DNA from 3 places in the Pseudomonas canadensis genome. Region 3 is predicted to be linked to each of the others. Evidence: predicted binding sites of a transcription regulator. Region 3 holds the regulator's gene; each other region holds the start of a gene.
What was found. Region 3 encodes sigma-54, which starts transcription at its own class of promoters, with help from an activator protein. Its sites were predicted from a motif close to ANTGGCATNNANNTTGCTNT; they were not measured.
Positions count from the first base shown of each region.

Region 1: RB216_RS13970 (circularly permuted type 2 ATP-grasp protein) is a predicted target of sigma-54. The motif match lies at 4,253-4,272, and genes of this name have one in related genera.
Region 2: RB216_RS20625 (flagellar hook-length control protein FliK) is a predicted target of sigma-54. The motif match lies at 5,231-5,250, and genes of this name have one in related genera.

Region 1 is NZ_CP133298.1:3,085,257-3,092,800, reverse strand. Features, by position in the region: gene RB216_RS14000 (aldo/keto reductase) at 1-593, opposite strand, end outside; gene RB216_RS13995 (LysR family transcriptional regulator) at 708-1,634, shown strand; gene RB216_RS13990 (cation:proton antiporter) at 1,692-3,044, shown strand; gene RB216_RS13985 (hypothetical protein) at 3,035-3,169, opposite strand; gene RB216_RS13980 (hypothetical protein) at 3,181-3,342, opposite strand; gene RB216_RS13975 (hypothetical protein) at 3,413-3,958, opposite strand; gene RB216_RS13970 (circularly permuted type 2 ATP-grasp protein) at 4,446-5,855, shown strand; gene RB216_RS13965 (alpha-E domain-containing protein) at 5,858-6,808, shown strand; gene RB216_RS13960 (nuclear transport factor 2 family protein) at 6,917-7,345, shown strand; gene msrA (peptide-methionine (S)-S-oxide reductase MsrA) at 7,346-7,544, opposite strand, start outside.
Region 2 is NZ_CP133298.1:4,465,045-4,472,588, reverse strand. Features, by position in the region: gene fliH (flagellar assembly protein FliH) at 1-71, shown strand, start outside; gene fliI (flagellar protein export ATPase FliI) at 61-1,419, shown strand; gene fliJ (flagellar export protein FliJ) at 1,423-1,872, shown strand; gene RB216_RS20645 (STAS domain-containing protein) at 2,039-2,344, shown strand; gene RB216_RS20640 (ATP-binding SpoIIE family protein phosphatase) at 2,341-4,059, shown strand; gene RB216_RS20635 (Hpt domain-containing protein) at 4,090-4,437, shown strand; gene RB216_RS20625 (flagellar hook-length control protein FliK) at 5,300-6,640, shown strand; gene fliL (flagellar basal body-associated protein FliL) at 6,738-7,238, shown strand; gene fliM (flagellar motor switch protein FliM) at 7,248-7,544, shown strand, end outside.
Region 3 is NZ_CP133298.1:964,404-971,947, reverse strand. Features, by position in the region: gene RB216_RS04365 (KpsF/GutQ family sugar-phosphate isomerase) at 289-1,263, shown strand; gene RB216_RS04360 (KdsC family phosphatase) at 1,264-1,788, shown strand; gene lptC (LPS export ABC transporter periplasmic protein LptC) at 1,797-2,369, shown strand; gene lptA (lipopolysaccharide transport periplasmic protein LptA) at 2,356-2,889, shown strand; gene lptB (LPS export ABC transporter ATP-binding protein) at 2,889-3,614, shown strand; gene RB216_RS04340 (RNA polymerase factor sigma-54) at 3,800-5,293, shown strand; gene hpf (ribosome hibernation-promoting factor, HPF/YfiA family) at 5,369-5,674, shown strand; gene ptsN (PTS IIA-like nitrogen regulatory protein PtsN) at 5,687-6,151, shown strand; gene rapZ (RNase adapter RapZ) at 6,154-7,011, shown strand; gene RB216_RS04320 (HPr family phosphocarrier protein) at 7,028-7,300, shown strand; gene RB216_RS04315 (ZIP family metal transporter) at 7,399-7,544, opposite strand, start outside.

The sequences.
Region 1 (7,544 bases), 2.1 Mb from region 3:
AGGGAATGCTGCTTGGCGTAAGGCAGTATGTCGCTGTCGATGGCCCGTTCGAACAGGTTATAGGGCGGCTGCACCGTGGCGAGTGCGGTGTACTGGCTGAAATCGTCCATCTGCGCGGAGGAATAGTTACTCACGCCGACCGCGAGGATCTTGCCTTCGCGGCGCAGGCGTTCCAGCTCATCGGCGGTTTCTTCCTGGGCCACCAGCGGGTCGGGCCAGTGGATCTGGTAAAGGTCGATGTAGTCGGTTTGCAGGCGTACCAGGGAGTCTTCGACTTCCTTGCGGATGCGCTGGGCCGTGGCGTTGCGCCGGGGAGTGCCGGTGCCCCATTGCAGCCCCGCCTTGGTCGCGATCACCGCGCTGTGGCGCACGCCGCGCAGGGCCTTGCCGATCAGCTCTTCGGACAGGCCAAAGCCGTATACCGGCGCGGTGTCGATCAGGTTGATACCGATTGCCAGGGCATGGCGCAGGGTGCGGATGGCTTGTTCATTGTCCGCCCCACCCCACAGGTGCCCGCCCATGGACCAGGTGCCGAGGGCAATCCGCGAGATCGCTTGGTCGACGCCGGCAATTCTGATGGTCTCAACGTGCATAAAAAAAATCCCATGGCGCGCAATAATGCTTAGAAAAACAATTACTCTAAGTCATCCACGGTTGAATCGGGCTCAACGCCGCATGCAGCCGAATTCCTGCGCAAGAGACTTGAAATGGCTGCTTTCAACCGTTCCGAATTGGCTGATCTCAACGTGTTCATGGCGATCATCCGCCGCCGCAGCTTCCGCCACGCCGCCCATGAACTGGGCGTGACCACCTCGGCGTTGAGCCACACCATGCGCAACCTGGAAACCCGCCTGGGCGTGAAGCTGCTCTACCGCACCAGCCGCGCGGTGGAACCCACCGATGCCGGCACGCTACTGGCGGAAAAACTCATTCAGGGGTTTGCCACCATCAAGGACGGCCTCGACACCCTGGAGCTGTACCGCGAGGCACCGATCGGCCGGCTGCGCCTGAATGTGCCACGGGACGCGGCGGTCTTGCTGTTGGCGCCGATTCTTGGGGATTTTTGCGCTGCCTACCCGCAACTGCGCCTGGACCTGATCGTGCAGGACCAGATGATCGATATCATCGCTGAAGGTTACGACGCGGGTATCCGCTACGGTGCCACCGTGCCCCAAGACATGGTCGCCGTGCCGCTGACCGGCGAACTGCGCTGGATCATGGTCGCCTCCCCCGCCTATCTTGCTCGAAGCGGAACGCCGCAGGAGCCCAAAGACCTGCTGCAACACAGTTGCATCCGCATGTACCTGGGGGACAAGACCACCTACAAATGGGAATTGGGCAACGGCGCACGGCAACAACGCATCGACGTGCCCGGCCACTTCAGCGCGGCCGACACTGAAACAATCGTCAATGCCGCGTTGCAAGGGGTGGGGATTGCCTACTGCCTGTCCAACCGCGTGGAGCAGGAACTCAAGGAGGGGCGCCTGCTGGAAGTCATGCCGGACTGGGCCTGCATGGGCGAGCCGTTGTGCATGTATTACCCCAGCCGGCGCCAGTCACAGCCGGGGTTGCGGCAATTGATGGACATGATTCGCCTGAAGACCATCGGTTCGCAATTGATCCAATCACATTGAACCGGTGACGCGCCGCAGTCCTCCAAGCTGAACAGACCACGGCCCGGTACACGTTCGATGACTTTTATTTTGTGGATGGCCGTACTGGGCGCCGTGTTGCTCACGCTCGCCCTCACCTCTTCCTTTCTGCGCTGGATGCCGGTCACGACCTCGGCGGTGTGCCTGTTGCTGGGCGTGGGAATTGGCCCCCTTGGCGTAGACCTGCTGCACCTGGACATCCAGCACTCCGCACGCTGGATGGAGCACCTCACGGAAGTCGCCGTGCTGTTTTCGCTGTTTGTCAGCGGCTTGAAACTGCGCTTGCCGCTCAAGCACCGTACCTGGCGCATCGCGTTTGGCATGGCCGGGCCGGTGATGCTGCTGACCATCCTGGGGATCAGCCTCGCGCTGCATTACCTGTTTACGCTGTCGTGGGGCGTGTCGCTGCTGGTGGGCGCGATACTGGCGCCAACGGATCCGGTGCTGGCAGGCCTGGTGCAGGTCAATAACGCTCAGGATTACGACCCGCTGCGCTTCGGATTGTCCGGCGAAGCGGGCTTGAACGATGGCACCGCCTTTCCCTTTGTGATTTTTGCCCTGCTGTTCATGCAACACGGCGGGTTTGACGGCGATTGGCTAGGTGGTTGGGTATTGAAAAACTTGTTGTGGGCGGTGCCGGCCGGGTTGTTGATCGGCTACTGGATGGGCCGGGGCATCGGCCGCGCGACGTTGTGGCTGCGCATCACCAACAGTGACAGCACGCTCTCGCCCAATGACTACCTGACCCTCGCTCTGATTGCGCTGGCCTACGTGGTCGCCGAGGCAGTGGGCGGTTATGGCTTTCTGTCCGTGTTTGCGGCCGGGCTTGGTTTGCGCCAGGCGGAATTCCGCTCCACCGGAAACTCAAAAACGCCGTCGGAGCATCTGGCGTTGCCGGTGGTGGGCCATTTGGAAATCGAGCCAGACCGCGCGTTGCAAGGGGATGTGAGCGAACTGAAGGACACTCAGATCGCCGCCGGCGTCATGATGGGCGACATGCTGTCATTCGGCAGCCTGGTGGAACGCTCGATGGAGGTGTTCCTGGTGACGGTACTGGGGATCGTGCTGATAAGCCACTGGGATTGGCGCGCATTGCCGATGGCGGCGCTGTTGTTTTGCGTGATTCGGCCGATCAGTGTGCTGGCGATGCCGTGGGGACGCCTGATTGATCGTCAGCAGCGCAGCCTGATGGGATGGTTCGGCATTCGCGGGATCGGCAGCATTTACTACCTGTTTTACGCGCTCAATCACGGACTGATTGGCACCAGCAGCGCCGTGGCGGTGAACCTGACCTTGTCGGTGATCGCCCTGAGCATCGTCGTTCATGGCCTGAGTACCCAGCCTATGCTGGTGTGGTATGAACGACGTGCCCGGGTGAATACTCAGTCTTGACGCTCGGTGTTACCCACATCCGCCGCTTCATCCAGATCGTTGAGCGGCACTTCTGCATCGTCCATCAATGACCCGGGGTCTTCATTACCGGGGTCGTTGAGTTCTTCATCAAGTTCTTTAGACATGACCGTCTCCTCTAACCGCCTTGGGTGTCGATATCGGCATCGGTTTCAGGCTTGGGCTCAGGCTTGGGCTTGAAGTCTGGACTGTAGTCGTTTTCCTTGGCCTTGGGATCTTTTGCTGGCACCGGGTCTTTGGGCGCATCGGCACCGGTGGCGGGTTGTTTGTCTGTGCTCATGGCTTACCTCTCGGAAAATGTCGCCTGGGTAGAGTTAAGGTCATGCCCAGGGTGATGAAGTTCCATCGGTTTAGGACCCGGGGTTGTCGACCTGGATGTAAAACGCGTACGCAGCGAGCAGCACCCAGAACACCATGAATAACCAGGGCGCGCGCATGGAAAACAGCAACGACTTGCGATAACCCTTGTGCGACGACTCCATTTCGGAAAACAGCGGCGACTCGTCGTACGCCATGCCCATCACCGGCTCGCTGCGCAATAGCTCGCTTTGCTTGAAGTGCCAGTGATCGATGATGTCATACGCCGCACGGATCCCAGGCCATGCGTTGAGGGAGCTGAGGATGCCCAACACAGCGAGGAAAATCGGCACCACCACGGTGAACAACTTGCCCCACTCGGGGTTGAGGTTGCCCATCCCCGACACAAAGGCGATTACCAGGAACGACTGCGCGGTGAGGTAGGCGTCGGTACGGTTGGCAAGGATGGTGGTTTCGTACTGGATTTCGCGCCGGTAAAAGTCGAGGCGGTCTTTGGGCGAGCCGAAGATCTTGGCGTTGTGCTCGCTGTGATCGGGCAGGCTCGATTCCGGGGTTTGCGGTGAGATGATTCTGGGCACGGCGGTGCTCCATGCGGGTTCGTGTCCCGTTAGAAGAATCGGGGGCGGGTGAAGTTCAAGTTGGTTCATGCACCAAGTCGGAGCATGGAGTGCACTGTGTTGAGCGGGGTTCAGTGCTGGACTGGCTTTTGGGGGTGATCTGGCTTTTGTGGTGGCCTGGCTTTTGTGGTGAGCGGGCTTGCCCCGCGCTGGGGTGCGCAGCGGCCCCAAAATAAGCGGGAGCGCTGCGCACTCCAGCGCGGGGCAAGCCCGCTCACTACAAAAGCCTCTCAGCTCGACAGCTTGAATAGGGTTTCCGGCACAAGCATTGCTTTATCCATTCATCTGCCCGGATACAGGAGCATTGGTTACCCCCCGACCCAGAGCCGACCCCATAAGAAAGTAAGGACCAGGCCCATTGGCACCCACCGCCACGGGCTCATAAAAAATGCGTTTTTTGAAACGGCAGTGCCACCCCTGTTCCCCTCGGCACTGACAAGGTACTGGAATGGCTCGATCTTTCTTTGATGAAATGAATGACGCAAACGGCGTATGCCGTGCGCATTACCAGGATTTTTCCCGCTGGCTGGCCAACACGCCGCCGGAACTGCTGGCCCAACGTCGCCGTGAAGCCGATTTACTGTTCCATCGCGCCGGGATCACCTTCACCTTGTATGGCGACGAGCAAGACACCGAGCGCCTGATCCCCTTCGACATCATCCCGCGCAGCATCCCCGCCAGCGAGTGGAGCGTGATCGAACGCGGCTGTATCCAGCGCGTCAACGCGCTGAACATGTTCCTCGCCGACATCTACCACGACCAGCGCATCATCAAGGCCGGGATCATTCCAGCGGACCAGGTGCTGGGCAACGAGGGTTACCAGAAAGCCATGGTCGGCCTGGACCTGCACCGCGACATCTATTCGCACATTTCCGGCGTGGACCTGGTGCGCGACGGTGACGGCACCTACTACGTGCTTGAAGACAACCTGCGCACCCCCAGCGGCGTGAGCTACATGCTCGAAGACCGCAAGATGATGATGCGCCTCTTCCCCGAGGTGTTCGCCAAGCAACGTATCGCGCCGGTGGACCACTACCCCAACCTGCTGCTCAAGACCCTGAAAAGCTCAAGCCGCCTGGACAACCCTAACGTGGTGGTGCTGACGCCAGGCCGCTTCAACAGCGCGTTCTTTGAACATGCATTCCTGGCCCGTGAAATGGGCGTTGAGTTGGTAGAGGGCGCGGACCTGTTCGTGCAGGACCTCAAGGTGTTCATGCGCACCACCGACGGCCCCAAGCCGGTAGATGTGATCTACCGGCGTATCGACGACGCCTTCCTCGACCCCAAGGCCTTCAACCCTGAGTCGATGCTCGGCGTTCCCGGCCTGGTCGCCGCCTATTGCGCCGGCAATGTGGTGCTGGCCAACGCCATTGGCACCGGCGTGGCCGACGACAAATCGATCTACCCCTATGTGCCGGAAATGATCCGTTTCTACCTGGATGAAGCACCGGTGTTACAGAACGTACCGACTTTCCAGTGCCGCAAGCCGGATGAACTGTCCCACGTGCTGGCCAACCTGCCGGAACTGGTGGTCAAGGAAACCCAGGGCTCCGGCGGCTACGGCATGCTGGTCGGCCCGGCCTCCAGCGCGGCCGAGATCGAGGATTTCCGCCAACGCATCAAGGCCAGGCCCCACGCCTACATCGCCCAGCCGACCCTGAGCCTGTCCACCTGCCCCACCTTTGTCGAAAACGGCATCGCCCCACGGCATATCGACCTACGGCCCTTTGTGCTCTCGGGCAAGGAAACCCGCCTGGTCCCCGGCGGCCTCACCCGCGTGGCGCTGAAGGAAGGCTCGTTGATCGTCAACTCGTCGCAAGGCGGCGGAACCAAGGACACCTGGGTGGTGGAGGGCTGAGTATGTTGAGTAGAACCGCCGCAGATCTGTACTGGATGTCCCGTTACCTGGAACGCGCCGAGAACCTGGCGCGCATGCTCGAAGTCAGTTATTCCCTGTCATTGATGCCCCAGGCCGGGCGCAGTGACGGGTTGGATGAACTGGCGATGTCGTTGCTCAGCAGCGGCACCCTGGACAGCTACCTGGAACGTCATAAACAGCTGGACGCCGAGCGCATGCTGCACTTTTTCGCCCTCGACGAAGAAAACCCCGCGAGCATCTACAACTGCCTGCGTGCCGCTCGCGGCAATGCCCATGCGGTACGCGGGCGCATCACCGCCGATATGTGGGAAAACCTCAACGCCACGTGGCTCGAAATGCGCAGCATCGCCGCCGGCGGCCTGGCGCGGCATGGCATCAGCCACTTCTGTGATTGGGTCAAGCAGCGCTCGCACCTGTTCCGGGGAGCGACGTCGGGGACGATCATGCGCAATGACGCCTATCGGTTTATCCGCCTGGGTACCTTTGTCGAGCGCGCCGACAACACCTTGCGCTTGCTGGATGCGCGCTACGAAATGTTTGGCGAGGAGTCGGAAGAAGTCAGCGACTTGTCGGCACGCGGTTATTACCAGTGGAGCGCCCTGCTCCGCGCGTTGTCCTCATTCGAGGCGTATACCGAGTTGTACCCGAACGCGCTGAATGCCCGCTCCGTGTCCGAGTTGCTGCTGTTGCGCAGTGATGTGCCGCGTTCGTTGCATGCCTGCATCGAAGAACTGAGCCATATCCTGGCGGACCTGCCCGGCAGTTATGGGCGTACGGCGCAGCGCCTGGCGGCGGAGTTCGAGGCGCGGCTGAGGTACACCGGGATCGATGAGATTCTTGAGGAGGGATTGCACGCCCGTCTAACGGACTTTATCGACACCGTGCGCGAGTTGGCGCGGGCGATTCACAGCTCGTACCTGGAGATGGTCTAAGTACGTTTAGGTCACTTATCTGTAAGTTAGGGTGATTGACCCTATTTGGATACCGCTCTTATGTTGGGCAGGTGAAATGCCTTCCCACCATAAGAACAGGTACAGAACATGTCCGAACTCACGCTCAACCCTGCGGCTGCACACACCCTGCAACGCTGGCACGCGATGTTAGCCAATCGTGACCTCAAGGCCCTGCCCGAACTGTTGGCGCCCGACGCCGTCTTCCGCTCGCCTATGGCTCATACGCCCTACCCTGGCGCGCCGGTGGTGTCGATGATCCTCAATACGGTGATCAACGTCTTCGAAGACTTCACCTATCACCGTGAACTCGCCACCGGCGATGGCCTGAGTGTGGTGCTCGAATTCAGCGCGCGCGTGGGCGACAAGCAGCTCAAGGGCATCGACCTGATCCGCTTCAACGAACACGGGCAGATCATCGAGTTTGAAGTGATGATCCGGCCGTTGAGCGGGCTGCAAGCCCTGGGTGAGGAAATGGGCCGACGCCTGGCGCCTTACCTGGCCAAGGCCAAACGCTGATTACTGGTTTTTCACCAGCACCGGCTCGGCGCTGTATTGCGCCGGAAACAGCTTTTTCAGTTGCGCCACTTTCGGCAGGTCGTTGATCACGATGTAGGGGTAAGACGGGTTTTCGGTGAGAAAGTCCTGATGGTAGGACTCCGCCGGGTAGAACACCTTGCCCATCTCGATTTTAGTGACGATGGGTTTGCCGAAAGCG
Region 2 (7,544 bases), 2.8 Mb from region 3:
CCCACGAGCAGGTGCTGAACCCTGCCGAGCCGGACCTCAGCCTGGACCTGGACGCCCCCGATGCGCCTTGATCGCACCAGCTTCGCCAAGCGCTTGAGCGGTTATACCGAAGCCGCCGAGTTGCCTGGCCAGCCGATCCTTGAAGGTCGCCTGCTGCGCATGGTCGGCCTGACCCTCGAAGCCGAAGGCCTGCGCGCCGCCATGGGCAGCCGCTGCATGGTGATCAACGACGACAGCTACCACCCGGTGCAGGTCGAAGCCGAAGTGATGGGGTTTTCGGGCAACAAGATTTTCCTGATGCCCGTGGGCAGCCTGGCGGGCATTGCCCCCGGCGCCCGTGTGGTGCCCTTGGCCGACACCGGCCGTCTGCCGATGGGCATGAGCATGCTCGGCCGCGTACTCGACGGCGCCGGCCGCGCGCTGGATGGCAAGGGCGGCATGAAGGCTGAAGACTGGGTGCCGATGGACGGCCCCACCATCAACCCGCTCAACCGTAACCCCATCAGCGTGCCGCTGGACGTGGGCATTCGCAGCATCAACGGATTATTGACGGTCGGCCGTGGCCAGCGTCTGGGCCTGTTTGCCGGTACCGGCGTGGGTAAGTCGGTGTTGCTGGGCATGATGACGCGCTTTACTGAGGCTGACATCATCGTGGTCGGGCTGATCGGCGAACGGGGCCGCGAGGTGAAGGAATTCATCGAGCACAGCCTCGGTGAAGAAGGCCTCAAGCGCTCGGTCGTCGTCGCGTCCCCAGCGGACGATGCACCGCTGATGCGCCTGCGCGCCGCCATGTACTGCACGCGCATCGCCGAATATTTCCGTGACAAGGGCAAGAACGTCCTGTTGCTGATGGACTCGCTCACGCGTTTCGCCCAGGCCCAGCGGGAAATCGCCCTGGCCATCGGCGAACCGCCGGCCACCAAAGGCTATCCGCCGTCGGTGTTCGCCAAGCTGCCCAAGCTGGTGGAGCGTGCCGGTAACGCCGAAGCCGGTGGTGGCTCGATCACCGCGTTCTATACCGTGCTGTCCGAAGGCGATGACCAGCAGGACCCGATTGCCGACTCGGCGCGGGGTGTACTTGACGGTCACATCGTGCTGTCGCGGCGTCTGGCCGAAGAGGGGCATTACCCGGCTATCGATATCGAAGCGTCCATCAGCCGGGTGATGCCGGCAGTGGTGACGCCGGAACACATGATCCGCGCGCAACAATTCAAGCAATTGTGGTCGCGCTATCAACAGAGCCGCGACCTGATCAGCGTCGGCGCCTACGTGGCTGGCGGCGATCGCGACACCGACCTGGCCATCGCCCTGCAACCGCAGTTGGTGACCTACCTGCGCCAGGGCCTCAACGACAAGATCAGCATGGGCGAAAGCGAAGCGCACCTGCATTCGATCTTCGCCCCGGCGCCGGGCGGTTAAGCCATGGCCAACAGCCGCGCCGCCCGCCTGGCTCCGGTGGTGGACATGGCCGAAAAGGCCGAGAAAACCGCCGTGCAGCGCCTGGGTTATTTCCAGGGGCAAGTCCGTTTGGCGGAGAGCAAGCTGGGCGACTTGGAGCGCTTTCGCGGCGAGTACCAGCAGCAGTGGATCGAGCGGGGCAGCAAAGGCGTCTCGGGCCAGTGGTTGATGGGCTACCAGGGCTTTCTCAATCAGTTGGAAACGGCCGTCGGCCAGCAGCGCCAGAGCCTGGCCTGGCACCAGAACAACCTCGATAAAGCCCGCGAGAGCTGGCAAGCAGCGTTTGCCCGGGTCGAAGGTTTGCGCAAATTGGTGCAGCGTTATATCGACGAAGCACGCGCGCTTGAAGACAAGCGCGAGCAAAAGCTGCTCGACGAACTGTCCCAGCGCCTTCCACGCCAGTCCCAGTTCTAAATGTGGGAGCGGGCTTGCTCGCGAATGCGGTGGGTCAGTCACAAATATATCAACTGACACACCGTATTCGCGAGCAAGCCCGCTCCCACAGTTGATTTGTGGTGTTGCTCAGATCGGGTTCGCCTGCTAAACCTTGTGTCATTGCCAAAGACAAGGAAGCAGTCGCATGTCAGTCGAGTCAGAAGTATCCCTGGATGGGAAGAAGTTGATGATCGCGGTCAAGGGCCGGTTTGATTTCGGCAGCCATCAGGCGTTTCGCGATGCCTACGAGCGTTTCTACAAAGTGCCTGAGTTGTACGTCGTCGACTTGAAGGAGGCCACCTACATGGACAGCTCCGCCCTGGGCATGCTCCTGCTGTTGCGTGACCATGCCGGTGGCGATAATGCTGAGGTCCAGGTAATCAACAGCAACTCCGACGTGCGCAAGATCCTTGCCATCTCCAACTTCGACAAACTGTTCGACATCAGTTGAGCGCCCTGGCCCCGGTCCTCGAACCGCTGACGATCCTGATCGCCGAAGACAGCGCCGCCGATTTGCTGTTGCTGTCGACCATCGTGCGGCGCCAGGGTCACCAGGTACTTACGGCCACCAATGGCGCTGAAGCGGTCGAGGTGTTTACCCGCGAGCGCCCGCAACTGGTGTTGATGGATGCGCTGATGCCGGTGATGGACGGCTTTGAGGCAGCACGGCGAATCAAGCAGTTGGCGGGCGAAGAGCTGGTGCCGCTAATTTTCCTCACTTCCCTGCGCGAGAGCGAAGCGCTGGCCCAGTGCCTGGATGCCGGCGGCGATGACTTCCTGCCAAAACCCTACAACCAGTTGATTCTCGCGGCGAAAATCAACGCCATGGACCGCCTGCGCCGGTTGCAGGCCACGGTCCTGCAACAGCGCGACCTGATCGCCAAGCATCACGACTACCTCCTGCATGAGCAGCGGGTGGCCAAGGCGGTGTTCGATAAGGTCGCGCATTCGGGCTGCATCAATGCCGCGCCGAATATCCGCTACCTGCAATCGCCCTATGCGCTGTTCAACGGCGACCTGCTGCTGGCGGCCTATACGCCGTCCGGCGACATGCACGTGCTGCTCGGCGACTTCACTGGTCATGGCCTGCCGGCGGCGGTGGGGGCCATGCCCCTGGCGGAAGTCTTCTACGGCATGACCGCCAAGGGTTACGGCCTGGCACAAACCCTGCGCGAGATGAACGCCAAGCTCAAACGCATCCTGCCGGTGGACATGTTCTGCTGCGCCACCCTTTTGTGCCTGAGCACGCAGCGGCGGGTGGTGGAGGTGTGGAGCGGCGGCATGCCCGAAGGCTACGTGCATGAAATTGCCACCGGCAAACGCACGCCGCTGGAATCGCGGCATTTGCCGTTGGGGGTGCTGTCGGCTGAGGCCTTTGATGATCGCACTGAAGTCTGGCCCATGGCCCTGGGTGATCGGGTGTTCCTGTTGTCCGATGGGGTGCTGGATACCGCAGATGCCAACGACCAATTGTTCGGCGCCGAACGTTTACAGCAGGTGTTTGCTGCCAATCGCGAGCCTGATCGTTTATTTGAAGATATAGAACAGGCACTGGCGGCGTTTCGCGGTGAAGTGCGCGATGACGTGAGCATGGTGGAAATCACCCTGCAGCCTGGCCAGCAACTGCGTGCCTCGGGGCCGTTGTATGCGGACAGCGGGCAATCGTGTCCGTTGGATTGGTCGGTGAGTTTCGAATTCCGTGCCGAAACCTTGAAGCGTTACAACCCGTTGCCTTATCTGCTGCAACTGTTGTTGGAGATCCATGGCCTGCGCGAGCAGAGCGGGGCGCTCTACAGTGTGATGGCGGAGCTGTATTCGAATGCACTGGAACATGGGGTGCTGGGGCTGGATTCGAGTCTCAAGTGTGATGCTCAAGGGTTTGCCGAGTATTACCGTCAGCGTAATGAGCGCCTGGCGCAACTGAACAGTGGGTATATACGGGTGCATGTGCAGGTGGTGCCGGTTGGGGCGGGTGGGAAGATGACCCTGCGCATTGAGGATAGCGGTCTGGGGTTTGATGTGGAGCAGGTGCTGGCGCGGCCGCTGGATATGGACCGTCTGTCTGGCCGGGGTTTGAGCCTGGTGCGGCAATTGAGCAGCGATGTAGGCTGGTCGGATGGCGGGCGTAGTGTCTGCGTGGAGTTTTGCTGGGAGGCTCTGACATAATCCGCCGATTCTTGATCAAGGAGCGAGCAAGTGGTTGATCTACATCTGGACCCGGCGGTGTTGTCGGGGTTGCAGGAAGTCATGGAAGGCGAGTATCCGAAGTTGCTTGATACCTTTCTTGATGATTCCCAGAAACGTGTCGAGGCGCTGCGCAAGGCTAGGGATGATGCGAAGGCGTTGGGGCGGATTGCGCATAGTTTCAAGGGGAGTAGTGGGAACCTTGGGGCGGTGAGGTTGGCGCATTTGTGTCAGCGGTTGGAGGTGGAGTCCGTTGGGCCTGTGGTTGGGGATCTGGGGGAGTTGGTGGATCAGATTGATCGGGAGTTTGCGTTGGTTAAGCCGTTGTATGAGACGGAGCGGCAGCGGTTTCAGATTTGATTGAGTACATATCCGTTGCTGCGGTAACGGCTGGTATTGGTTCCGCCCTTACGGCGGCTCACTTTTGGAAAGACCCAAAAGTAAGCAAAAGGTCTTCGCCCCAACACTCGGCACCTCGCTTAGGCTCGGTGTGCCCTCACTCCGGCTTTGGAGCGTGGGCCGCCGCGATGGGCCATCCTTGGCCCAGCGCGGCTAACCCGGCGTCCTGCCGGGTTACCCACGCTCCAAAGCCTGCGTTCGGCCAGCGTGTTTGACGGGGCGCCTCAGATCAAGATCAAGAGCGACTCGCTTCGCATCGTGGATACGCTTTCCCTTGTAGGAGCCGGGGGGACGCCTAGTTCTTGCCGGCGAAAAACGTGAGACCGCCGCGTTTTGTCTGATTCCCCGCGTCATCGTTGAAGACCATCGCCGGCAAGCCGGCTCCTACAGGACCGCGTTTGATTTTGCTTCACACCACTCAAGCCGGCTGTCAGGCCGCTGTGCTCTTGCTTTTGATCTTGATCTTAGGCGCCCCGTCAAACACGCTGGCCGGAATTCGACAGGGATTTGGGGGGTAAACCGGCAGGGATGCCGGTTTAGCCGCCCCGCGCCATGGATGGCGCGTGGCGGCGGCCCCCCGAATCACTGTCGGATTACGGGCATACCGAGCCTAGGCGAGGTACCGAGTGTTGGGGCAAGAGCCTTTTGGTTACTTTTGGGCTCTTTTCAAAAGTGACCCGCCGTAAGGGCGGAACCAATATCAGCCGTTACCTAAAAAACGGATATGTACTCAATAAAACCAACCGACCCCAAACCTGGCCCAACTCTTGCTCTACCTCCCAATACTGCATCCCCGACCCCCATGCAGTGGAGACCTTTACCTATGCCAGTCGCCCCGAATTCGCTCCTTCAGGCTGCCCCCGCGGCCAAGCCTCAAGCGCCCGCCGCCAACCCACCGGCAGCGGCTGCGGACCCACGGGACAAGGGCCCTGGCTTCGCTCAAGTGTTCGCCAACCAGGCTTCCAAACCCACGACCAAGGCCGACGACAATTCGCCCAAGCCCACCGCCGGCAAGTCCTCCGACGCCAGTGCCAAGCCAGCGGCAAGCAGCGACAAACCTGCCGCCAGCACGCCAGCCGTTGCCGATAGCGGCAAACCCTTGCCTGCCACCCCGCCGGCCAAGACTGACGACAGCGCCAGCAAGGATGACGAAGCGTCAACCGACCCGACCCTGGTACAGCAGCCTCCAGCTGACCCGGTGGTCGATCCGGCTCTGATTGCCACCGTCACTCCAGTCGCCGTGCCAGTGCCGGTGGAAACCCCGGCGCCTGTCACCACAGCCAAGGATGACAAGACTCAGCCGGTAGTCGCGGCACCCGTCGCGGCCACCGAGGAAGCCAAGCCTGTCTTTGATCCGGAAGCCGACCCATTGGACGCCATGCCAGCCGTGCGCCTGGCGATGGAGCAGGGCGGTCATGTCTCGGCCAGCAGTCAGGCCCAGGCCAAAACCGCTCCGGCGCCAACTCAGGATCAACCCACCGCCGCACAGAACTTTGCCGCCGGCCTGGCCAATATGGTCGACCAGCAAGCCACCAAGGACAGCACTGACACGGGCGGTGACAAGGCCTTCGGCGGGTTGATCGAGGACGGCCTCAAGGACCTGAAAAACGCCAGCAGCGACACCCGTGTCGACGACTTCGCCAACCGCCTGGCTGCATTGACCCAGGCCGCCACGCCGAAAACCGCCAACGCCTTGCCGCCGGTAACCAATGCGCCGTTGGCCATGCACCAGAGCGGCTGGACCGATGAAATCGTCAACCGCGTGATGTACCTCTCCAGCGCCAACCTCAAGTCAGCGGAGATCCAGTTGCAGCCGGCTGAACTCGGTCGCCTGGATATCAAGGTCAACATGACCGCCGACCAGCAAGCCCAGGTCAACTTCATGAGCGCCCACCCGGTGGTACGTGAAGCCTTGGAAAGCCAGTCCGGCCGCTTGCGGGAGATGTTCGCCCAGCAGGGCATGGGGCAGGTGGATGTGAACGTGTCCGACCAGTCCCGTGGCCAGGAGCAACAGCAGCAACAGGCCCAGACCCGTGGCGTGAGCGGCAGCGGCGGGCGCGGTGGTGATAACGGCGACAGTGGTAACCACATTGATGTGGCTGAGGCCGTGGCGCCAGTCACCTCAACCGTGATCGGTTCAAGCGCGGTCGACTACTACGCCTAGCTCGCTCCTACAGGGATGTGCCAGACAACTCTGGCATAACACTTGCTCTTGCCTTTCCGTAGATCTATGAATCCCCGAATAGTGACGGATTATTGGCATGGCGAAGAGCGACGACGCAGCAAAAGCACCCGCAGGCAAAGGTAAGCTCAAGCTTATCCTGTTGATAGTCGTGGGCCTGCTCCTGGCCATCGGCGCCTCGGTCGGCGGCACCTGGTACATCATGCACAGCAGTGCCAGCAAGCCGGCACCCGCCGCCGAAACCGCCAGTAACGTCAAGCAACCGGCAATCTTCGAGCCGATGCTTCCGGCCTTTGTCGCCAACTTCAATCAGAATGGCCGCCAACGCTACCTGCAGGTGAGCATCACCTTGCTGGCGCGTAATGCTTCGGACCTGGATGCCCTCAAGGTGCATATGCCGGTGATCCGCAACAACTTGGTGATGCTGTTCTCCAGCCAGAGCTTCGACACACTTGCCACCCCGGTGGGCCAGGAAATGCTGCGCCAGAAGGTCACAGCCAGCGTGCAGGAAGTGGCCCAGAAGGAACTCGGCAAAGTCGTGGTCGAGCAGGCGCTCTTCACTAACTTCGTATTGCAGTAGGATCACGACATGGCCGTGCAAGACCTGCTGTCCCAGGATGAGATCGATGCGCTGCTGCATGGCGTCGACGATGGTCTGGTACAGACCGAAATGGCTGCCGAGCCCGGCAGCGTCAAAAGTTATGACCTCACCAGCCAGGATCGCATCGTCCGTGGACGCATGCCGACGCTGGAGATGATCAACGAACGTTTCGCCCGTTATACCCGCATCAGCATGTTCAATATGCTGCGCCGCTCGGCGGATGTGGCGGTGGGCGGCGTGCAGGTGATGAAGTTCGGTGAATACGTGCACTCGTTGTACGTGCCG
Region 3 (7,544 bases):
TTGGGATGCAGCCTCTCACTCAGACACCACGCTTGCGACAAACGTTTGCAACCGTTGTGCAATAGTTGGCACGTGGGCTGGGCGGACCGAACTGGCGGCGAACTATATCACTGCTGGTACAAGGCGCCCAAGGCCGGAACAGCGCTTGTTCAGATTGGGGACAGGGAAAACTTGTTGCTTAGGATGAATCTCAGGCGCATTGCGAACAAAGCCTGACGAACTAGCGTGAGGGAATTGATCATTACCGCTATAATCGCCGACTTTTCGTCAGGCTATACGATTTCAGACATGAGCCAATCCAGCGACCTTATTCAATCCGCACAACGCACCATCCGCCTCGAGCTTGAAGCCGTAGAAGGCTTGCTGGCGCATATCGACGCAGATTTCGTACGCGCCTGCGAGATGATTCTGGCCAGCAAAGGCCGCGTTGTCGTGGTCGGCATGGGCAAGTCGGGCCACGTCGGCAACAAGATCGCCGCCACCCTGGCCAGCACCGGGACCACCGCATTTTTCGTGCACCCGGCCGAAGCCAGCCACGGTGACATGGGCATGATCACCAAGGATGACATCATCCTGGCGCTGTCAAACTCAGGCACCACCAACGAAATCGTGACCCTGTTGCCGCTGATCAAGCGCCTGGGCATCCAGATGATCAGCCTCACCGGCAACCCGGAATCGACGCTGGCCAAGGCCGCCGAAGTGAACCTGAATGTTCACGTGGACCATGAAGCCTGCCCACTGAACCTGGCACCCACCTCCTCCACCACCGCCGCACTGGTCATGGGCGACGCCCTGGCCGTGGCGTTGCTGGAAGCCCGTGGATTTACCGCTGAAGACTTCGCGTTTTCCCATCCAGGTGGCGCCCTGGGCCGCCGCCTGCTGCTGAAAGTGGAAAACGTCATGCATTCCGGTGATGAATTGCCCCACGTCCAGCGCGGCACCTTGCTGAAGGACGCGTTGATGGAGATGACCCGCAAGGGCCTCGGCATGACCGTGATCCTGGAAGCCGACGGCCGCCTGGCCGGGGTCTTCACCGACGGCGACCTGCGTCGCACCCTGGACCGCACCATTGATATCCACACCGCCACCATCGACGCGGTGATGACCCCCCACGGCAAGACCGCCCGCCCCGAGATGCTGGCGGCCGAAGCCTTGAAAATCATGGAAGACCATAAGATCGGCGCGCTGGTGGTGGTCGATGGCAATGACCACCCGATCGGCGCCCTGAACATGCACGACTTGCTGCGTGCGGGAGTGATGTAAATGACCAGCGATCTGTTGCAACGCGGTAAAAACATCAAATTGGCGATTTTCGACGTTGATGGCGTGCTGACCGATGGCCGCCTGTACTTCCTCGAGGACGGCAGCGAATTCAAGACGTTCAACACCCTCGACGGCCAGGGCATCAAGATGCTGATGGCATCGGGCGTGCAAACGGCGATTATCAGCGGTCGGAAAACTCCGGTTGTGGAACGCCGCGCACAAAACCTGGGGATTCCTCACCTGTATCAGGGCCGCGAGGATAAACTGGTGGTTCTGGACGAGCTTCTTGGCCAACTCAACCTAAGCTATGAGCAGGTCGCCTACTTGGGCGATGACCTGCCAGACCTGCCGGTGATCCGTCGAGTAGGCCTGGGCATGGCCGTCGCCAATGCGGCGGCGTTTGTTCGCGAGCACGCCCATGGCATCACCACCGCCCGTGGCGGTGAAGGTGCCGCCCGCGAGTTCTGCGAGCTGATCCTGCGTGCCCAGGGCAGCCTTGAAGCGGCCCACGCCGCCTACTTATAGAGCGTTTTATGCTGAGCAAAAAGATTCGCAACTTTCTGATATTCGGGGTCATCGCTGCGCTGTTCCTGGCGGTGGGCTACTGGAACATCAGCCCGGAGCGCTTTCTCGACCAGCCTGCCGCGCAGGTTGATGAGGGGGCTATCGACTATTACGCCATCAATGCCAAGAGCGTGCAGTTCCTGCCCGACGGCAAGGTGCAGTACGAGATGACCTCAGACAAGGTCGAGCACGTGAAGGCCAGCGAAATTACGCTGCTGACCAACCCTGATATGAACATTTACCGCGGCACCGAGTTCCCATGGCACGTCACCAGCAAGCGTGGTGAGGTCAACCCGGACGGTACCGAGGTGGAACTGATCGACTCGGTGCGCGTTGCGCGCACCGACGATAAAAATCGTGAGACCGTGATTACCAGCAGTCGCATGACCGTATTCCCGCAGAAGCAATATGCGCAGACCGAGCAAGACGTTAGAATCGACGGCGCTGGCGGTGTATCGACTGGCAAGGGAATGAAAGCGTATTTGAAAGAAAGCAGGATACACCTGCTATCGAACGTAAGAGGACAGTATGAGGCTCGTTAAAACTCTCCCTATTTTGCTCGGTCTGGGCGCAGCACTGGGAAGCGTGAGCGCCTGGGCTCTGCCGAACGATAGCCAGCAGCCGATCCACATTTCGGCTGACGATGCGCAGCTGGATGACAAGCAAGGCGTCGCTACCTATACCGGCGGCGTGATCATCACCCAGGGTTCGATGAAGATCACCGGCAATACCGTGACGCTTACGCGCACCCAAACTGGCGATATCGACGTGGTGACGTCGGTAGGCAACCTGGCTTACTTCGAACAGAAGCAGTCCGCGACCGATACCGGCCCGATGAAAGGCTATGGCAAGACTATCCAGTACCATGCCCAGCAGAACCGCATCGTGCTGATCGACCAGGCCAAGGTACTGAGCCCCGACGGCAACTCCACGGAAGGTGAAAAAATCACCTATGACACCGTGAAACAGATCGCTAACGCCGGGCGCGCCAATGGCTCCAAGGTCACCGCGCCACGCCCACGTATCGATATGGTTATCCAGCCGAAGAAGAAGGCCGAGTAATGGCAACCCTGAAAGCCCAGCATCTGGCCAAGGCCTATAAAAGCCGTCAGGTCGTGCGCGACGTCAGCCTGTCGATCGACAGCGGCCAGATCGTCGGCTTGCTCGGCCCCAACGGCGCCGGCAAGACCACCTGCTTCTACATGATCGTCGGCCTGGTCCAGGCGGATCAGGGCCGCGTGTTGATCGACGACCTGGACGTGAGCCACCAGCCAATGCACGGCCGTGCGCGCGCCGGTATCGGCTATCTCCCGCAGGAGGCGTCGATCTTCCGCAAACTGTCGGTCGCCGATAACATCATGGCGATCCTCGAGACCCGCAAGGAACTCGACCGTGACGGCCGTCGCAAGGAGCTGGAAAGCCTGCTGCAGGAGTTCCACATCAATCACATCCGCGACAACCTCGGCATGAGCCTGTCCGGCGGCGAGCGTCGTCGTGTGGAAATCGCCCGCGCGCTGGCCACTGCGCCCAAGTTCATCCTGTTGGACGAACCGTTTGCCGGCGTCGACCCGATCTCGGTCGGCGACATCAAGCAGATCATCCATCACCTCAAGGCCAAGGGCATTGGCGTGTTGATCACTGACCACAACGTCCGTGAGACCCTCGATATCTGCGAGACCGCGTATATCGTCAACGATGGCCAACTGATCGCCGAAGGTGATTCCGCCACCATCCTGGCCAACGAACTGGTCAAGGAAGTGTACCTGGGTCACGAGTTCCGCCTGTAAACACCGTGGTGTCACGGCCGTTTGCCGAGGTGCGCGGGAGTCAATGAAAACCTCCGGATTTTTATTGTTACCGCGCTCTAGGCAAAGCCCCCGACATCAGGCATATAATTTGCTTATGTTTGGCGCTCACGCGCCCTGTCGTGGATGGCGCATTGCGCCGGCGAATAAGGTGTTAAGCCCCTGCCATGAAACCATCGCTAGTCCTGAGAATGGGCCAGCAGCTGACGATGACACCGCAGCTGCAACAGGCCATCCGCCTGCTCCAATTGTCGACCCTGGACCTGCAACAGGAAATCCAGGAGGCCCTGGAGTCCAATCCGATGCTCGAACGCCAGGAAGAAGGCGACGACTTCGATAACGCAGACCCGCTGGCCGATAACATCGAGCAAAAACCCAATTCCGACGTGCAGGAACCTTCCTATCAGGAAACCGCCCCAACGGTGGATAACCTTGAAGAAGGCGAGTGGAACGAACGCATCCCCAACGAACTTCCCGTCGACACGGCGTGGGAAGACGTCTACCAGACCAGCGCCAGCAGCCTGCCCAGCAATGACGATGACGAGTGGGACTTCACCACCCGCACCTCCGCCGGCGAGAGTCTGCAAAGCCATTTGCTGTGGCAACTGAACCTGGCGCCGATGTCGGATACCGACCGCCTGATCGCCGTAACCCTGATCGACTGCATCAACAACCAGGGTTATCTAGACGAGACGCTCGAAGAAATTCTTGAAGCGTTCGACCCGGAACTGGATATCGAGCTGGACGAAATCGAAGCCGTCCTGCACCGCATCCAGCAATTCGAGCCTGCCGGGATCGGCGCGCGCACCCTGAGCGAATGCCTGCTGCTGCAATTGCGCCAACTGCCGGCCAAGACGCCTTGGCTCGCCGAGGCCCAGCGGCTGGTCACCGATTACATCGACCTGCTGGGCAGTCGCGACTACAGCCAGTTGATGCGCCGCATGAAGCTCAAGGAAGACGACCTGCGCCAGGTCATCGAGCTGGTCCAGAGTCTCAACCCACGCCCCGGCTCGCAGATCGAATCCAGCGAAGCCGAATACGTAGTGCCCGACGTCATTGTGCGCAAGGACAATGAGCGCTGGCTGGTGGAGCTGAACCAGGAATCGGTGCCACGCCTGCGGGTCAATCCGCAATACGCCGGTTTCGTGCGTCGCGCCGACACCAGCGCCGACAACACCTTCATGCGTAACCAGCTGCAGGAAGCCCGCTGGTTCATCAAGAGCCTGCAAAGCCGCAACGAAACCCTGATGAAAGTGGCCACGCAGATCGTCGAGCACCAGCGCGGCTTCCTGGAGTACGGCGACGAAGCCATGAAACCGCTGGTGCTGCATGATATCGCCGAAGCGGTCGGCATGCATGAATCGACGATTTCGCGGGTTACCACGCAAAAATTCATGCATACCCCACGGGGTATATATGAGCTGAAATACTTTTTCTCCAGCCACGTCAGCACCTCCGAAGGCGGTGAATGCTCGTCCACGGCGATCCGCGCGATCATCAAAAAACTGGTTGCCGCGGAAAATCAGAAAAAGCCATTGAGTGACAGTAAGATCGCTGGTTTACTGGAGGCACAAGGCATTCAGGTCGCCCGTCGAACCGTCGCCAAGTACCGCGAGTCCCTCGGGATCGCGCCTTCCAGCGAGCGTAAGCGTTTGATGTGACGGGCGGGCCATAGCGTTCCAGTGGCGGGTATTCCTACCCGCCGCTTTATGCACTGGCAACGAAGGAGAAGCTGTATGCAAGTCAACATCAGTGGACACCATGTAGAAGTCACCCCTCCATTGCGCGAATACGTCGAGCAGAAGCTGAAACGGCTTGAGGGTCATTTCGACAAAATCACCAATGTGCAAGTCATCATGAAGGTCGATAAGCTTCAGCAGAAAATTGAGGCGACTCTCCAGATACCCGGTGGCGAAGTAGTCGCCAATGCCGAGCATGAAGACATGTATGCATCAATTGATGCCTTGACTGACAAGCTTGACCGCCAACTTAAAAAGCATAAGGAAAAGCAGCAGAGCCTTCTTCAAGGCACAGGCCGCTAACACTCCCCACCCATGATCCGACTTGAAACCATCCTGACCCCCGGCCGTTCCCTCGTGAACGTGCCGGGTGGCAGCAAGAAAAAAGCCCTCGAACAAATTGCCAACCTGATCGCGCGCGAAGTGCCGGATCTGGAGATGCAGGATGTGTTCGACGCGCTGATCGCCCGTGAAAAACTCGGTTCCACCGGTTTTGGCAACGGCATCGCCATTCCTCATTGCCGCCTCAAAGGCTGCGAGACCCCCGTCAGCGCACTGCTCCACCTGGAAGCCCCCATCGATTTCGACGCCATCGACGGTGCCCCGGTCGACCTGCTGTTTGTTCTGCTGGTCCCGCAAGCCGCTACCGATGCGCACCTGGAACTGCTCCGGCAGATCGCCAGCATGCTCGACCGCAAGGAAGTACGCGACAAACTGCGCAGTGCCAGCAGCAACGAGGCGCTTTACCAGGTTGTCCTGGATGAACAGAACGGGCAGTAATCATGCGTTTGATCATCGTCAGCGGCCGCTCCGGCTCGGGTAAAAGCACCGCCCTCAACGTACTTGAGGATAACGGTTTCTATTGCATCGACAACTTGCCCGCCGGCCTGCTGCCGGAATTGGCGGAACGCGCGCTGATTCACACCGAACTGGCGCAACCCCTGGTCGCCGTTTCGATTGATGCCCGCAACCTGCCCAGCCACCTTGAGCGTTTCCCGCAATTGCTCGAGGAAGTGCGGGCCAAGCACATTCATTGCGACGTGCTTTACCTGGATGCCGACGAAGAGACGCTGCTCAAGCGATTCTCGGAAACCCGCCGGCGTCACCCCCTCAGCAGCCCTCACCGCTCCCTGGCCGAAGCCATCGAAGACGAAACCAAGCTGCTGGGGCCGATCATTGACCTCGCCGACCTCAAGATCAACACCACCAGCCTCAACCTGTACCAGTTGCGCGATGCCATCAAGCTGCGCCTTCTGAACCAGCCCGAGCCAGGTACGGCGTTTCTGGTCGAGTCGTTTGGTTTCAAGCGCGGCATGCCGGTGGACGCCGACTTGGTGTTCGACGTGCGCTGCCTGCCTAACCCTTACTGGAAGCCGGAACTGCGCGAACAGTCGGGGTTGGACCAGCCCGTGGCCGACTACCTGGCCGCGCAACCGGATGTGGAGGAGATGTTTCAGGACATCTCCAGTTACCTGCTTAAGTGGCTTCCGCGTTTTGCCGCCAGCAACCGGGCTTATGTCACCATTGCCATCGGCTGCACCGGTGGGCATCACCGCTCCGTCTACCTGACTGAGCGCCTGGGCCAGGTGTTGCAACAAACCCTCAAGAATGTCCAGGTCCGCCACCGCGACCTTAGCTGAAAGGAACACCCCCGCGATGCCCGCTCTGGAAATTGAAATCATCAACAAACTGGGCCTGCATGCCCGCGCTTCGGCTAAATTCGTGGGCGTGGCCGGGAAGTTTCCCTGCCAGATCCGCGCCGGTCGCTCACCGGAAACGATGGTCGACGGCAAAAGCATCATGGCGATGATGATGCTGGCGGCGGGCAAAGGCACCAAGATTCACTTGAAGACCGAAGGTGAGCAGGAGCAGGAAGCGATGGACGCCCTGGTGGCGCTGATCAACAACTACTTCGACGAAGGCGAATAACGCTGTGTAAGAGCCCGGCTTGCCGGCAATGGCGTCGCCAAGCGCACCGCTCGTCTCAGGATTGATCGCCGGCAAGCCGGCTCCTACAAGGGAGCGGTTTACCCCAAGGCCGTGTCCATCACCATCATCAAGCAGAACCCGACGCACAGCCCTAGGCTGGCGAGTTTTTCGTGACCATTACGTCGCGACTCGGGGATCACTTCGTGAGTCACCACCAACAGCATCGCACCGGCTGCCAAGGCCA